DNA from 4 places in the Micromonospora sp. NPDC047707 genome. Region 4 is predicted to be linked to each of the others. Evidence: riboswitches for the same ligand, from Rfam matches in the RefSeq annotation. Region 4 holds a riboswitch; each other region holds the start of a gene.
The links. A riboswitch is a leader RNA that binds a small molecule or an ion and turns the genes downstream of it on or off. The one in region 4 is predicted to bind cobalamin.
Positions count from the first base shown of each region.

Region 1: linked by a shared signal. The riboswitch ahead of AB0873_RS17370 (cell wall anchor protein) and the one ahead of AB0873_RS11420 (CbtB domain-containing protein) in region 4 are both predicted to bind cobalamin.
Region 2: linked by a shared signal. The riboswitch ahead of AB0873_RS11990 (ribonucleoside-diphosphate reductase subunit alpha) and the one ahead of AB0873_RS11420 (CbtB domain-containing protein) in region 4 are both predicted to bind cobalamin.
Region 3: linked by a shared signal. The riboswitch ahead of AB0873_RS17360 (peptidase) and the one ahead of AB0873_RS11420 (CbtB domain-containing protein) in region 4 are both predicted to bind cobalamin.

Region 1 is NZ_JBEYSU010000014.1:48,684-52,839, forward strand. Features, by position in the region: gene AB0873_RS17365 (hypothetical protein) at 1-442, shown strand, start outside; cobalamin riboswitch at 530-668, shown strand; gene AB0873_RS17370 (cell wall anchor protein) at 806-2,260, shown strand; gene AB0873_RS17375 (hypothetical protein) at 2,257-3,168, shown strand; gene AB0873_RS17380 (CbiQ family ECF transporter T component) at 3,161-4,156, shown strand, end outside.
Region 2 is NZ_JBEYSU010000008.1:159,832-163,987, reverse strand. Features, by position in the region: gene AB0873_RS11990 (ribonucleoside-diphosphate reductase subunit alpha) at 1-2,175, opposite strand, end outside; cobalamin riboswitch at 2,296-2,514, opposite strand; gene AB0873_RS11985 (OsmC family protein) at 2,632-3,075, shown strand; gene AB0873_RS11980 (cellulase family glycosylhydrolase) at 3,353-4,156, shown strand, end outside.
Region 3 is NZ_JBEYSU010000014.1:44,422-48,577, reverse strand. Features, by position in the region: gene AB0873_RS17360 (peptidase) at 1-1,017, opposite strand, end outside; cobalamin riboswitch at 1,113-1,251, opposite strand; gene AB0873_RS17355 (methylmalonyl-CoA mutase family protein) at 1,374-3,230, shown strand; gene scpA (methylmalonyl-CoA mutase) at 3,230-4,156, shown strand, end outside.
Region 4 is NZ_JBEYSU010000008.1:24,397-28,552, forward strand. Features, by position in the region: gene rpsD (30S ribosomal protein S4) at 1-374, shown strand, start outside; gene AB0873_RS11410 ((2Fe-2S)-binding protein) at 508-1,332, opposite strand; gene AB0873_RS11415 (CbtA family protein) at 1,333-2,082, opposite strand; gene AB0873_RS11420 (CbtB domain-containing protein) at 2,100-2,318, opposite strand; cobalamin riboswitch at 2,350-2,510, opposite strand; gene AB0873_RS11425 (DUF2071 domain-containing protein) at 2,614-3,351, opposite strand; gene AB0873_RS11430 (bile acid:sodium symporter family protein) at 3,439-4,156, opposite strand, start outside.

The DNA.
Region 1 (4,156 bases), on a different contig from region 4:
GCTGGCCGCCGCCGTCGCCGCCGTCGCCCTGACCGCCGTCGAGCCGGCGCCCCGGGCGGCACACGCCGCGGCCTGCGTCGGCACCTCAGGGGTCACCGTGGTCGTCGACTTCGCCGCGCTCGGCGGCGGCGTCCAGGTCGCCTGCGCCCCGGGGGACCCGGCCACCGGCCTGGCCGCCCTGCAGGGCGCCGGCTTCACCGTCACCGGCACGAAGCGGTGGGGGTTGGCCTTCATCTGCCGGATCAACGGCAAGCCCACCGCCGCGACCGAGCCGTGCGTCAACACGCCGCCGGCCACCGCGTACTGGTCGTACTGGCACGCCCCGAGCGGCGGCGCCTGGTCCTACAGCACCTCCGGCGCGACCAGCTACAACCCGGCGCCGGGCAGCGTCGAGGGCTGGTCGTTCGGCGCGGGGGCCCCGCCGAGCATCGCCGCTCCCTGAGGCGCCGGCACCAGTGGTGTGACCAGCGGCGCACCGGGTGCCGGCCGCCGCTCTGGCGTCGTCGCGCGCTCGGGCGGTACGGTGTCGGCACCCCGGTGCACGCCGGGCACACAACTGCATACGTCCCGTGCGGGGGGAAGCCGGTAGAAGCCGGCGCTGACCCGCAACCGTGAGCGAACAACCTCTTCGCGAGCCGGAATGCCCCGCCCGGGACGAGCGGCTTCCACTGTCGAGGTCTACAGGGTGAAGTCCGGGCCGCCGAGGTCCGTCCACCCCCGCTCACCGCAGCAACGCGGAGCGGGGTGTCATTCCTCGGGGTGCTTTCCGGAGCCTTCACCGACCGCTCTGCGAAAGGCACCCCTCATGCCCCTGTCCCGGCGTCTCGCCACCGGCCTCGGCGCGGCCGCGGCGACGACTCTCGCCGTGATCGCCGCCGCCCCGCTGACCGTGGTGGCGGCACCCGCCCCGGCCCACGCAGCCGCCGCCCGCGACGCCGCGTCCTGGCTGGCCGACGAGTTCACCGACGGGTCGCTGCCCGGCCCGTTCGGCGGCCAGGACTGGGGCCTGACCATCGACGGCATCCTCGCGATGTCCGCCACCGGCGTGGCCACGCCGACCCGGCAGGCGGCGACCGCGCAGGTCGCGAAGCACGTGCGGTCCTACAACAGCTACGACGACTGGGGCATCGAGGGCTTCACCGACGGCGGGGCGACCGCGAAGCTGCTCTACGCCGCCTCCGCCGCCGGAGCCGATCCCACGGATTTCGGCGGATTCGACCTGCGGGCGGAGACCCTGTCGCTGATCGCCGGAGCGGACGCCGGACACCAGCGGGGACGGATCACCAGCCGCACCACCGCCGACAGCGGCCCGGACGCCAGCAACACGTTCGACCAGTCCTTCGCCGTGCTGGGCCTGGCCCGCAGCGGCGACGTGTCACCGGACACCGTGGACTTCCTCATCCGGCAGCAGTGCGCGGCGGGCGGTTTCCGGCTCTACCCGGACACTGCGGAGGGACCCTCGCCGTCCTGCGACGAGCAGCCGGACGCCACCCTCGACGTCGACTCGACCGCGATGGCCGTGCAGGCGCTGCTGGCCGCCGCCGAGGACGGCGCCACCGGCGCGGCCGACGCGGCGCGCAAGGGCGCGGACTGGCTGGTGGCCCAGCAGCACACCGACGGGTCGTTCGGTGGCTCGGGACCGACGACCGGCGCGAACTCGAACAGCACCGGCCTGGCCGGGCAGGCCCTCGCCGCCGCCGGACGCGACGCCGAGGCCGCCCGGGCCGCAGGGGCGCTGACCGCGCTGCAACTGACCGCGGCGAGCGGCGGCTCAGCCGCCACCGACGCGGGCGCCATCGCCTACAACACCGACGGGCTCACGACCGCCGTCGCGACCGGGATCGCCGACACCGACCGGGACCAGTGGCGCCGGGCCACCGCCCAGGCCCTGCTCGGGCTCGCCCAGGTGCCACTGGGCCGGATCGGCCTCGACCCGCCGCCCACGTCCCCGGAGCCCACCCCGACCGGCACGGCCTCGCCCACCGCCACCGCGTCCCCCACGCCCACCGGATCGCCGACGCCGACCGGCACTGCCACCACCAGCCCGACGCCGAGCGCCACCGTGACCAGCCCGTCGCAGACGCCCTCCCCCACCACCGCAGCGCCGACCACCGCCGCTCCGAGCACGACGCCGGCCGCCCCCGGGCTGGGCGGGCTGCCGACCACCGGCGCGGCGATCACCAGCTACGTGCTGATCGCACTGCTGCTGGTCGGTGGTGGTGTGGTGCTGCTCGTGCTCGGCCGGCGGCGGGCGACATGAATGTCCGGGCCGCCCGTGGGCTGATCGTCGCCCTGGTCGCCGCCGGCGCCGTGGTCGCCCCGGGCACGCCGGCGTCGGCCGCCGGGTCCGCGGGCTTCTGCCCGGACGCCTCCGGGGTGACCGTCGTGGTCGACTTCAACGAACTCGGCGGCGGGACGGTGGTGCGCTGCGCGCGGGGCGCCCAGGCGACCGGTCTCGCGGCGCTCAAGAACGCGGGCTTTCAGATCACCGGCACGCTGCGCTGGGGCGAGGGGTTCATCTGCCGGATCGAGGGCAAGCCGTCGGCCGAGTCGGAGAAGTGCGTCGACACACCGCCGGCCAGCGCCTACTGGTCGTACTGGCACGCTCCGAACGGCGGAAGCTGGACGTACAGCGACAAAGGGGTGCTCAACCGCAAGCCACCGGCCGGCAGCTTCGAGGGCTGGTCGTTCTCCCTCAACCGCAACGCCAACAACGCGCCGCGTCCGGGGATCGCGCCGAAGCGGCCCGCACCTCCACCGCCACCACCCGCGTCGCCACCGGCCCCGCCCCCTCCACCACCACCCGTAGGTGGCGGGCCGGTGGCGCCACCACCGGCAGGAGGGGCCGTGGCACCGCCGCCGGCCGGCGGCGGCCGACCCGATGAGCCCGGCCAGCCGAACCACACCTCCGGCCCCCCGACTCCCGCCGACACGTCACCGGCCGCCAGCACGCCGGGCATGGCGGCACCGGACGCGACGCCGAGTGCTGCCACCGGCTCGGCGCCGACGGGCTCACCCGACGAGTCCGTGGTGACGGAGGTCGCCGCGCCCCGCGACGGCGGTGGTCTGCCGCTGGGCACGGTGGCCGGGGTGCTGCTGCTGGCCGTGCTCGCCGCCGGTGGCCTGGTCGCCGCTCGGCGACGGCGCGCCGCCGACCCGGATGCCTGACGCCCCGGTCGAGCGTTCGCCGGCTGTCGACGCTGGTCGGCAGCCGGCCAGGTGGCCGGCGGCACGGCTGCCTCGGGGGCTGCACCCGGGCGCATGGTGGCTGTGGTCGCTCGGCCTCGCCACAGCGGCCAGCCACACCACCAACCCGCTGCCGCTGGCCCTGCTCGTCGCGGTCGCCGCGCTGGTGGTCGTCCGCCGGCGCGGCGACGCCCCGTGGGCGCTGGCGTTCCGCATGTACGTGTGGCTCGGTGTGGTGATCGTGGCGATGCGGGTGGTGTTCCGGATCGTGTTCGGCGGCGGGCAGGGCGAGCACGTCCTGGTCCGGTTGCCGGAGATCCCGCTGCCGGCGTGGGCGGCGGGCATCCGCCTGTTCGGGCCGGTCGCCGCCGAGCAGGTCCTCGGTGGGCTCTACGACGGGCTACGGCTGGCGACGATGCTCATCTGTCTCGGGGCCGCGAACGCGCTGGCCAACCCGAAGCGGCTGCTCAAGGCCGTACCCGGGGCGTTGTACGCGGTGGGCACGGCGGTGGTGGTCGCGCTGTCGGTCGCCCCGCAACTGGTGGAGAGCGTGCTGCGGGTCCGCCGGGCGCGACGGCTGCGCGGCGCGTCCGGGCGGGGCATGCGGGCGCTGCGGGGGATCGCTCTTCCGGTGCTGGCCGATGCGTTGGACCGGTCCCTGGCCCTCGCGGCGGCGATGGACTCGCGCGGCTACGGCCGTACCGAGGCGGTGCCGGCCGGGCAGCGGACTGCCACCGGGACGCTGGTGCTCGGCGGACTGGTCGGCGTCTGCGCCGGCACCTACGGGCTGCTCGACACCACCGGACCTGGCTATCTGGGCCTGCCGATGCTCCTCACCGGCCTGACCGCGGCCGTGGCCGGCATGCTGCTGGCCGGCCGCCGGGTCCGCCGCAGCCGCTACCGACCGGACCACTGGCGTCCCGCCGAGCTGCTCGTGGCCGGCTGCGGGATGGCCACGGCCATCCTGACC
Region 2 (4,156 bases), 140 kb from region 4:
CATGAACAGGTTCAGCGACTGCGACTGGTCGACGTACGGTGCGCGGGCGGCGGCGAGGTCGATGAGTGCCCGCTGGGGGAGTTCCCAGGCGGTGCGGAACAGTTTCCGCACGTCGGTGGGCAGGTCGGTGATCCCCTGCACCGATCCCTCGGCGCGCTTGATCTGGTCGCGGATCTCCGGCGTCCACCGTCCCCGTGCCTTCAGCTCGCGGACCAGGTACGTGTTGACCTGGAGGAACTCGCCGGACATGGTCTCGCGTTTGAACAGGTTGGACACCTGCGGCTCGATGCACTCGTAGCAGCCGGCGATCGAGGCGATCGTGGCGGTCGGCGCGATCGCGACCAGCAGCGAGTTGCGCAGGCCGTGCGCGGCGATCGCCGAACGCAGCGCCGCCCACCGCTCGGTCTGGGCGGGTTCGACACCCCACAGGTCAGGGTGCAGCTCACCGCGGGCGGCGCGGGTCTCGGCGTACGCGGGATGCGGGCCGAACCGCTCCGCCAGGCCGGCCGACGTCTCCAGGGCGGTCAGGAAGATCTCCTCCTGTACCCGGGTGGACAGCTCCTTCGCCTCGGCCGAGTCGAACGGCAGGCGCAGGGTGAACAACGCGTCCTGCAGGCCCATCAGGCCGAGCCCGACCGGCCGCCAGCGCGGGTTCGATGCCGCGGCCTGGTCGGCCGGGTAGTAGTTGATGTCGATCACCCGGTCGAGGAAGACCACCGCGGTGCGTACGGTCGAGCGCAGCTTCTCCCAGTCGACCCCGTCCCCGGTGACGTGCGCGCCGAGGTTGACCGAGCCGAGGTTGCACACCGCGGTCTCGGTGTCGCTGTTCACCTCGAGGATCTCGGTGCACAGGTTGGACAGGTGGATCGTGTTGCCCGGCACGCCGGTCTGGTTGGACAGCCGGTTCGACGGGTCCTTGAACGTCATCCACCCGTTGCCGGTCTGCGCCAGCGTCCGCATCATCCGCCCGTACAGGTCCCGGGCCTTGACCGTCCGGACCGCCTTCTTCTCGGCGATCCGGTAGGCGGCGTCGAACTCCTCGCCGTACAGGTCGGGCAGCTCCGGCGCGTCGGAGGGGTCGATCAGCGACCAGTCGCCGTCCGCCTCCACCCGGCGCATGAACTCGTCCGGGATCCAGTTGGCGAGGTTCAGGTTGTGCGTACGCCGGGACTCCTCCCCGGTGTTGTCCCGCAGCTCCAGGAACTCCTCGATGTCCGGGTGCCACGGCTCCAGGTAGACGCAGGCCGCCCCCTTGCGACGGCCGCCCTGGTTGACCGCCGCGACGCCGGCGTCGAGGGTCTTGAGGAACGGCACGATGCCGTTCGACCTGCCGTTCGTGCCGCGGATCAGCGCGCCCCGGCCGCGTACCCGCGACCAGGCGATGCCGATGCCGCCGGAGAACTTCGACAGCTTCGCCACCTGGTGGTACCGCTCGTAGATCGAGTCCAGCTCGTCCCGTGGCGAGTCGACCAGGAAGCAGGACGACATCTGCGTGTGCCGGGTGCCCGAGTTGAACAACGTGGGTGAACTCGGCAGGTACGCCAGCGACGACATCAGCCGGTAGAAGCGGATCGCCTCGCCCGGCGTCCCGGACAGCCCGCAGGCCACCCGTAGCAGCCAGTACTGCGGCGTCTCCACCACCAGCCGCGACTCGGGGTGGCGCAGCAGGTAGCGGTCGGCGACCGTGCGCAGCCCGAAGTACTCGAACCGCAGGTCACCGACAGGGTCCACGGCGTCGTCGAGCTTGCGGGCGTTGCGGGCCACGAACGCGGCGGTGTCGTCACCGATCAGGCCCAGCCCGTGGGCGTACCGGATGGACTGGCTGAAGCTCGCCACACCCTGCCCGCGGACCTCCTTGTCCACGTACGCGGCCAGCAATCGCGCCGCCAGTTTCGAGTACTGCGGCTCCTCGCCGATCAGCTCCGCCGCCGTCTGGATCGACAACTTGTCCAGCTCCGCGGTCGTCGCCCCGTCGTAGAGACCACTGATCGTCTTCGTGGCGACCCGCAACGGGTCCACCTCGTCCAGGTCGGCCACCCACCGCTCGACCGCCTTGACGATCTTGTTGACGTCCACCGGCTCGGCGTCGCCGTTGCGTTTGCGGACCTGCATCACCTGCCGGCGCGGCTCCGGTGCGCCCGCGCCGGACGCGAGCCTCTCCTGTACGACCGTCATGACCTCTCCTCGCGCTGTCTCCGATGGCCCTCGGACGCGGGAGAACGCCAACGGACCCGACGGACGGCAGGCCCGGCTGCTGGCGTCGGTCGTCCCGCGCGACCTCCGACCGCCGCGCGCACAGGCGCACGGCGCGCTGGCAGGTCTTCGGACTCGCGGGCCTGACCGGGGTCGCCGGTCGCCTACTGGCCGTCGCTTCCCAGGCCCGATCAGGCCCAGTGCTCGATGACGGCGGTCGTTCCCACTCACCGCTGCGGGGCAGCCCCGGACTCGCACCGGGTTCCCTCTTGCCTCGACCGCCCCTGCGGGAACGGCCGAACCAGCTGCGGGGAACACCATATATGCCGACACCGTCGAGCAAGCAACACTAGATGTCGCGTCGGCGTGTCAGCTTCGTCTCACCCGATCATCCACCTCTCCCGGCGGCCACCGGCCCGGTTGGGTAGCGTCCCGGTCATGAGTGAGGACACCTTCCGCTCCGTCGAGATCGAGCGCACCAGCGTCGGGCGGTACGTCGCGCGGAACGTCCGCGGCGGATCGCTGCCGATGGGCGCGGGTGAGGACGCCAGCTTCACACCGGTGGAGCTGCTTCTGGCGGCCATCGGCGGTTGCACCGCGATCGACGTGGACCACATCACCAGCCGCCGCGCCGAGCCGACCCGGTTCACCGTCAAGGTCAGCGGCGACAAGGTCCGGGACGAGACCGGAGGGAACCGGATGCGGAACCTCACGGTCGAGTTCACCGTGGAATTCCCGATGGACGAAGACGGCGACAAGGCGCGTGCGGCGCTGCCCCGGTCGCTGCAGCAGTCGCACGACCGGCTCTGCACCGTCTCCCGTACCGTCGAACTCGGCACCCCCGTGTCGACCGTCGACGCTTCCGGCCGAGCCGGGAACTGACGCTACGGCCGCCCGGGACATCGCGGCTCGTGGTTGCTCCCCCGGGACACCGGCCGGTGACACGGTGGGGGGAGCGGCTCTCCGCGTTCCTTACCGCAGTTGCGCGTGGCCCTGCTGGCGCTCGCCCGCCATCACGGACCGCCGGTGGACGAGGGCGACCTCAACCGCCCGTTGCCAGAACATTTAAGTATGTTTATAGTTCGATTGCGGTAGGCCGAGGCGCCGTCCCGGCGTCGACCGCGCGAGCTGTTCGGGCGACGTCTCCACCGGAGGACCTGTGAAGCTGAACGTCAGGAATCTCGTCCTGGCGGGCGTCGTCGCGGTCATGGCGGCGGTCCCCGTGGCCGTCGGCGCCACCGCGGCCGCGGCGGCCACACCGACCGCGACCTTCGTCAAGACCTCCGACTGGGGATCTGGTTGGGAGGGCCGGTACACCATCACCAACCGGGGCGGCAGCACCCTCGACTCCTGGCGCGTCGAGTTCGACCTGCCGGCGGGTACCAGCGTGGGCTCGTACTGGGACGCGTTGATGACCCGGGACGGGCAGCACTACAGCTTCACCAACCGGTCCTGGAACGGCACGCTCACTCCCGGCACCTCGGTGACGTTCGGCCTTCTCGGCAACGGGTCCGGCAGCCCCACCGGTTGCCGGCTCAACGGTCAGCCGTGTGACGCGACCCCACCGCCGACGACCAGCCCACCACCGCCTCCACCGACCACCGCGCCTCCCGCCGGCACGCCGGTGGCGGCGAACGGACAGCTCCAGGTCTGCGGACGGCATCTGTGCAACCGGACCGGCAAGCCGATCCAACTGCGGGGGATGAGCACCCACGGCCTCCAGTGGTACGCCAACTGCGTCACCCCCGCCTCCCTCGACGTCCTCGCGCAGGAGTGGCGGGCGGACGTCCTGCGGATCTCGATGTACGTCCAGGAGGGCGGCTACGAGACCGATCCGCGCCGCTTCACCGACCTGGTCCATCACTACATCGAGCTGGCCACCGCCCGCGGCCTCTACGCGATCGTCGACTGGCACATGCTCACCCCGGGGGACCCGAACCACAACCTGTCCCGGGCCCGTACC
Region 3 (4,156 bases), on a different contig from region 4:
GGGAGCGTCACCGGCGGCGGACAACCGGGCGTAGCCGGTGCCGGTCAGACCGAGGACGGCCTGGGCGGTGGCGCGGGCGGCGGTGTCCGGGTCGAAGGCGCCACCGTCGAAGTCGACCGCGCCCCGGTCGGCCGGCGCGCCGGGGCAGCCGACCTGGAGCCCGGCCAGGAACGCGCGAGCCCGCGCCCAGGCCAGCGGCCGGTGGCCGTCGCGCAGCGCCTGCGCGGCGAGCCCGGTGCTGTTGGCGTTCGGGGTGCCGGCCGCGTTGGCGAAGCTTCCATCGGCGCCCTGCACGGACACCAGCCAGCGCAGCCCGGCGGCGGCGTCGGCCGGCCGATCGGCGGCGCGCAGCGCCTGCGCCGCCATCGCGGTGGCGTCCACGTCGGACGTGCAGACCGGCTGAGCAGGGAGCACCGGGTAACCGCCGTCGGGGCACCGGGTACCGGCCAGCCAGGCGGCCGCCGCCGCGGGCACACCCTGCGCGGTGCGGTGCAGGGCGAGGATCGCGAAGGACTGGCTGAACGCGTTGCTGTAGTCACCGAAGGCGGACCGGTCGGTGAACCGTCCACTGGGCGACTGCAGCGAGCGCAGCCGGGCGATCAGGTCAAGTCCGCCGACGTCGGTCGGGTCACCGCCGCGCACGTCGACGGCGAGGGCGAGCTTGGCGGTCGCCCCGGCGTACGCCTCGGTGGTGCCGTCGCCGAGGTAGCCGTCGCGGATGTACGGCCGGGTGACCCAGGCGAGGGCGCGCGCGCCGGAGTCGTCGGCGACGCCGGCGGCGGCGAAGGCGAACACGGCGTCGAGGGTCAGCCCCTGGTCGGGGTAGGCGACGCCGTCGAAGACCACCTCGAAGCGTTCCCCGTCGACGAGCTGCCGGGCGAGCCAGCCGGCGGCGGCCTCGGGGCGGCTGACCCCGGCCCGCTCGGGTGCGGCGGAGGCCGGTGTGGCGAGGGTGAGAGCGGCGAGCACGCCGCAGAGCAGGGCGAGCAGGCGGTGCCGGCTCAGGCGTACGACCATCGGAAGCGCCTTTCCGGCCCGGTGGTCGTCAGAACCCGGACGACCGCCGTAGCGCGGTCGGCCGGGACTCCGACCCGTGGGCCACGACGGGTGGGAAGCGGATTCGCGCGTACGCCGGGTATTCGGGCTTGCCGCCGGGTGTCTGCACCTCGACGGCCTACCGTTGCGGGCCAGCGCCGGACTTCGACCGGACTTCCCCCGCACACACACGCGTTCGTTGAGTTGTCGCGCCAGTCTGGTCCGACGCGAACGACGATGTCAATCAGCCATCAGGCGGACACGCGACGTGACGGCAGGCGGAGTTGACGTTGTCACATCCCGACGACGTCCCGCCCGTCCGCCCTTACCATCCCGGCATGACGGTGCCGTCAGAGACGCTTCGCCTCGCCGCCGACTTCCCGGCCGCCCCGCACGAGCAGTGGCAGCGGCTGACCCTCGGGGTGCTGCGCAAGGCCGGCCTCGCCGGCGAGGACACCCCGCCCGAGGCGGTCGAGGAGCTGCTGGCTCGCCGGGGGTACGACGACCTGGCACTCGCGCCGCTGTACACGGCCGACGATCCGACTCCGTTCCCGGGCCCACCGGGGCTGTTCCCGTACACCCGGGGCGGGCGGGCGACCGGCGCCGTGGTGGCGGGGTGGGACGTCCGGCAGCGGCACGCCGACCCGGACCCGAAGGCGACCGGCGAGGCGGTCCGCGCCGACCTGGAGAACGGTGCCACGTCGCTGTGGCTGGTGCTCGGCGAGGGCGGCGTGCCGGTGGCCGGGCTGCCGGCGGCGCTGGAAGGTGTCTACCTGGATCTGGCCGGGGTGGTGTTGGACGCCGGTGCCGCCACGGTCGAGGCGGTGCCGGAATGGTTCGCACTGCTGGCGGAGCTTGGCGTGCCGGCCGCGGAGGTGCGGGGCAACCTGGGCGTGGACCCGCTCGGGTGGCGGGCGCGGACCGGGCAGCGATGGGACGGCCCGGCCGGCGAGTGGGCCCGCCGGTGCGCGACCGGATTTCCTGGCCTGCGGGCGATGACGGTCGACGCGACCGGCTACCACGACGCGGGCGGCTCCGACGCGCAGGAACTCGGCTGCGGGCTGGCCACCGGCGTGGCGTACCTGCGCGAGCTGACCGACGCCGGGCTGGCCGTGCCGGCCGCGCTCGGGCAGCTGGAGTTCCGGTACGCGGCCACCGCCGACCAGTTCGCCACCATCGCGAAGCTGCGTGCCGCCCGCCGGCTGTGGGCCCGGGTGGCGCAGGTGTGCGGGGCGCCGGAGGCGGGCGCGCAGCGCCAGCACGCGGTGACCTCCACGGCGATGATGACCGCCCGCGACCCGTGGGTGAACATGCTGCGCACCACCCTGGCCTGCTTCGCCGCCGGGGTCGGTGGCGCTGACGCGGTGACCGTGCAGCCGTTCGACGCCTGCCTCGGCCTGCCGGACGGCTTCGCCCGGCGGATCGCCCGCAACACGCAGTCGCTGCTGCTGGAGGAGGCGAACGTCGGCCGGGTGGTCGACCCGGCCGGCGGCTCGTGGTACGTCGAGCGGTACACCGAGGAACTGGCCCGGGCGGCCTGGGCGTGGTTCACCGAGATCGAGCGGGCCGGCGGGATGGGCGCCGCGCTGGACAACGGCCTGGTCGCCGACCGGCTCGCCGCGACGTGGCAGCGACGGACGGAGAACCTGGCGCACCGCCGGGATCCGCTCACCGGTGTCAGCGAGTTCCCGAACCTGGAGGAGCGGCTGCCGGTCCGCCCGCCCGCGCCAACCGGGCCGGGTGGCGGGCTGCCCCGGCACCGGTACGCGGAGGCGTACGAGACGCTGCGGGACCGGGCCGACGCACAGGCGGCGGCGACCGGCGGCCGGCCCACGGTGTTCCTGGCCACCCTCGGCCCGCCGGCGGTGCACAACGCGCGGGCCGGTTTCGCCGCGAACCTCTTCGCGGCCGGTGGGATCGCCACCGTCCGCCCGCCGGCCGGCGACGACGACCCGGCCCGGCTCGCCGCCGAGTTCGCCGCCAGCGGTGCGACGGTCGCCTGCCTCTGCTCCTCGGACCGCTCGTATGCGGAGTCCGCGGAGCCGGTGGCGCGTGCCCTGGCTGAGGCGGGCGCGGTCCGGGTGTGGTTGGCCGGCCGGCCCGGCGGCCATCCGGGTGTGGACGACTACCTGCACGCGGGCTGCGACGCCGTGGCGGTGCTGGAGACGACGCTGCGTGACCTGGGGGTGGCGTGATGGACGCTCGGATTCCCGACTTCTCCGGCATCGAGCTCGGCGATCCGCTCGCCGGCGCCGACCTCGGTCGGTGGCGTGCCGCCGTGCGCGCCGAGACCGGCGGCGAGCCGGACGCGCTGAGCTGGCAGACGCCGGAGGGCATCGGCGTAGCGCCGCTGTACACCGCGGACGACCGGGCCGGGCTGGACTTCCTCGGCACGTACCCGGGTGTCGCCCCGTACCTGCGCGGCCCCTACCCGACCATGTACACCACCCAGCCATGGACGATCCGCCAGTACGCGGGCTTCTCGACCGCCGAGGAGTCGAACGCCTTCTACCGGCGCAACCTCGCCGCCGGTCAGAAGGGACTGTCGGTCGCCTTCGACCTGCCGACGCACCGGGGCTACGACTCCGACCACCCGCGGGTCGCCGGGGACGTGGGCATGGCCGGGGTGGCGATCGACTCGATCTACGACATGCGGCAGCTCTTCGACGGCATCCCGTTGGACCGGATGAGCGTTTCGATGACGATGAACGGCGCGGTGCTGCCGGTGCTGGCGCTCTACATCGTCGCGGCCGAGGAGCAGGGGGTGGCACCGGAGCAGCTCTCCGGCACCATCCAGAACGACATCCTCAAGGAGTTCATGGTCCGCAACACGTACATCTACCCGCCGCAGCCGTCGATGCGGATCATCTCCGACATCTTCGCCTACACCTCGGCGCGGATGCCGCGGTTCAACTCCATCTCCATCTCCGGCTACCACATCCAGGAGGCCGGCGCGACCGCCGACCTGGAGCTGGCGTACACCCTCGCTGACGGGGTGGAGTACCTGCGCGCGGGACGCGACGCCGGGCTGGACGTGGACGCGTTCGCGCCGAGGCTGTCGTTCTTCTGGGCGATCGGCATGAACTTCTTCATGGAGGTGGCGAAGCTGCGCGCCGCCCGG
Region 4 (4,156 bases):
GCAAGACGGGCGAGGCGCTCATCGTCGACCTGGAGACCCGGTTGGACGCGCTGGTGCTGCGGGCCGGCCTGGCCCGGACGATCTACCAGGCCCGGCAGGTGGTGACGCACCGGCACGTGACCGTGAACGGGCACCGGGTCGACCGCCCGTCGGCGCGGCTGCGCCCGGGTGACGTCATCGCCGTCGCGGCCGGCAGCCGCACGAAGCCGCCATTCCTCGCCGCCGCGGCCGGCGCGCACGCTCCGGAGCGCCCCGCGCCCTACCTGGCGGTGGACCTCGCTGCCCTGACCGTACGGCTGGTCCGGCTGCCGCTGCGGCCGGAGGTGCCGGTGGTCTGCCAGGAACAGCTCGTCGTCGAGCACTACTCGCGCTGACGGCCCGGAAGGCGAGGGCGCTGACGGCAGCAGGCGTCGCGGCGACGGTGGCGGCGGCGCAACGCGCGGCGCCGCCGCCCACGACCGCGCGGTCAACCGGGTGAACCGCCCCGGCCGGGCACACGGCCACGGTTCACGCCGGCGGCTTCGCCGGCCCGGCCAGTACCGACCGCCAGTGCCGCCACCGCTGCGCCGGGGACGTCAACACGCAGTCACCGCACGTTCCGCCGCCCGGAATGCGGTAGTAGAGGCAGCAGTTTCGCCGCACCAGAAACCACCGGGCCCGGTTCGGATCCGGCCGGACCAGGTTGCCGGTGCCGGCAAGCGGCGGCAGCTCCAGCGCCCCCGCCAGGACCGCGCCGGCCCGCTCGGCGTGCGCCGGCGCGGCATCGGCGAGCACCCCGGCAGCGCCCGCCAGGGCGGAGGCGACGTTGCCCCACAGGACCTGCGGTGACAGTCGGAACCGGGCTCGGAATGCGTCCAGCAGCAGTCGCACCGGGCCCTGCGCCGCGGTCTCGACCAGCGCCGCCGAGACCGAACGATCGTCCAGGTCGCCGGTGGGCAGCACGTCGAGCGGGCCGTGCGCGAGCGGCCAGGGCCCGGCTGTGGGTGGACGCCACCAGAGGTCTTCCGGGCCCGCGATCGGCAGGGCACCACCCACGACAGCCGCCCCGAGCGGCGGGGACACCAGCCGCGCCGCCAGGCCCAGGAAGGTGACCGACGCGACGACGCGCACCGGCACGGCGTCCGCCGGCAGATCGCACCGCGTACGCAGCGTGGTGGCCGCCGCGTCCACCCGCTCGGCGAGGACGTCGCCGTCGAGCAGGTCGGTCAGTGGCCGCCAGCCCGCCCGGTCGAACCACGGGGACCAGGCGAAGAAGGGGCCCAGCACGGAGGCCGCCGCCAGCGCCTGCCGGGCGTCGCGTGGTTCGGACGGCGGTCGCGGCGGCGCTGCCACCTACCGGCCGGCGGCCACGGGCACCGGCTGCCGCGACAGGCGTGCGCCCCGCTCGGCCAGCAGGCCGAAGACCAGGCCGAGCGTCGTCCACACGACGAGTTGGGTACCCAGCGACGCCAGCCGGAAGTTCCAGAGCAGGATCGGCGAGAAGCCTTCCGGGACCTCCTCGATCGAGGGCAGCAGCGCCAGCGCGAGCCCGACGACCAGGACGAACGCGCCGGCTCCGACGAGGCCCGCGTTCCAGGTGCCGAGCCGGGCGACCTGCGCTCGGCCGAGGTATCCGCCGAGCGCCACCCCGGCGAGCGCGATCACCATCACCAGGAAGAACAGCGAGGTGCGTCGACCGATGGTGTCGGGGTCGCCGGTCGCCGGCGGGTTGGCCGGGTACTTGAGCCACGGCACCAGCGCGACCACCACGAACCCGGTGAGCGCGACCAGCACCGCGGTCGCCCGCGGGCCGAACCGACCGATCCGCCCGTAGGCGGCGGCGAACACCATCGCGAAGATCCCGCCGAGGGCGACGGCGTAGATGAGCGACGCGGTGAGCAGGCCGACGGTGCTCTGCACCGTCCGGCTGATGCCCTCCGGCTCGCCGGCCACGGCCGGCTCCGGTGCGGCGTTGGCCTCCTCGAATGCGATCGCCTGGTCGATCGGACCTTCACCGACGAAGTGGGCGAACACGAATGCCAGGAGTCCGGCGGCGAGGCCGGCGAGCATGCCGCGGACGAGCAGGGCGCGGGGTGACAGCATGGTTTCGGACCCGCCCGTCAGTGGCAGGGGAAGCCGAGCAGGTGACGGCCGTCGTGCAGGAACTCGTGCACGTTCGCACCGCTGACCACCTGGAAGACACCCTGCTCGGTGCCGACGAAGTAGAGCAGCACGAGGGCCAGCACCGTGCCGAAGAGCAGCCACGGCTGCAGCTCACGCCACGGAATGGCGACGGGCGGGGTGACCGGGCGGGGCAGGGCGGAAGACGGGCTGGACACGGGCAACCTCCTCGGGATCACGCGTCCCACAACGGGTTCCGGTGACGGTGGCGGGTCTGACTTCCGCGTCACCCCTTGCCTACGGGGTGGACGCGGTCACAGTGGCGCGACCGTGCCGGAATTGCACCGGCTTCCGCACACATCGTCGCCCCGGACGCTACGGTCGGCGACGCCACAATGTCAACTGTGGCCTCGCCGACCGCTGAGGGCCCGACCCCACTCCCCCGCCGAGCTGGCCGCTCTCCTCGCCCACGCGGAGCCGACGGCCGACGCCGACCCGGCGGGGCCGTGACGGTCAGCTCCGCAGGCCGACCGGTGGGCCGAACCGGACCGGGACACCCGGCGAGTAGAGCACGCTGACCGGATGCGCCGTCGGCGGCGGAAGCCCGGCGGCGGTGACCAGCTCGTCGTCCAGATGCAGCAGCTCGGCCCGGTGCAACGGCCAGCGGGGGTGCCAGTTCGGCAGGTGCAGGGTGCGGCCCCACGCCCGGGTGTGCAGACCCCACCGGGCGGTGACGAAGTGCTCCAGCGGGGTCGGGTCGACGACCCGCTCGCCCACCCGGACCGCCATCCGGCTCGTCGTGCCAGCCGGACCGGGCCAGCGGCGCCGGAGCCGGTACGTGAGACGGTCACCGTCGCGGGTTAGGCGCATCGCCGACCAGAGGTACGGCAGCCGCAGTGTCGCCCGGGCGACCAGCACCGGAACCAACCGGGACGCGTCGAGCGAGCGGAACACCACGGCACGCCGGCCGGTGTCGTCGACCGAGTACAGCCGCACGTTGGTCTCCCAGAAGGTGCCGAAGTACGGCACCCCCGGCCCTCGGCCCAGGCCCAGCCCCACCATGCGGAAGCCGATCAGACCGACGTAGGTCGAACCGTCCACCGTGTCCGGTCGGGTGCCGGGCGGCAGCAGGGGTGCCACCAGATCCGGTGCGACCGCCCAGTGCAGGAAGGTGAGATCCTCCCAGCGCTGCCGGAGGATCGCTCGCGGAAACGCCTGCTCGGGCGCGCAGTCGATTGGCTCGATGTCCACACGTCCATCCTGCCCTTCGTGGGACCGCCGGGACGTACCGTGCCGGCCGGCTCCACCGCGAGGCGGCGGGACCGGTTGCCGGCTGGATCACGCCGCCGTGGTCCGTTGCCGGTGGGTGGCGTCGGCGTGGGGACGGCGGGCGGCGACGAATCCGAAGACGGCGGCGGTGAAGAACATCACGGTGCCGTAGATGGCCGGCGGCATGGCGATGTCGTTGTTGCCGAGCAGGGCCGGGCTCAGCGCGATCGTGATGGCCAGGGTCGCGTTGTGGATGCCGATCTCGAACGAGGACGCGACGGCTTCCCGGTGCCCGACGCCGGACAGGCGCGGCGCCGCGTACCCGATGGCCAGGCTGACCAGGTTGAACAGCAGGGCGACGAGGCCGACGGCGCCGACGGTGGCGGCGAGCTCGTCCTTGATGCCGATCACCGCGCCGGTGAGCACCACGACGAGGACCACGATGGAGAGGATCTTCACGGGGCGCTGCATGCGCGCGGCGAAGTCGGGACGGTGCCGGCGGACGGCCATCCCGATCGAGATCGGGATGAGGACCAGCGCGAACACCTGGAGAACCTTGTCGAACTGGAGGCCGATCGAGCTGTCCGAGCCGATGAACGCGGCCACGGACAGGTTGACGATCAGGGGCAGGGTGAACAGCGCGAGCACCGAGTTGACGGCGGTCAGGGTGACGTTGAGCGCGACGTTGCCCTTGAACAGGTGACTGTAGAGGCTGGCCGTGCTGCCGCCGGGCGAGGCGGCGAGCAGCATCATCCCGACCGCCAGCTCCGCGCGCAGACCGGCGGCG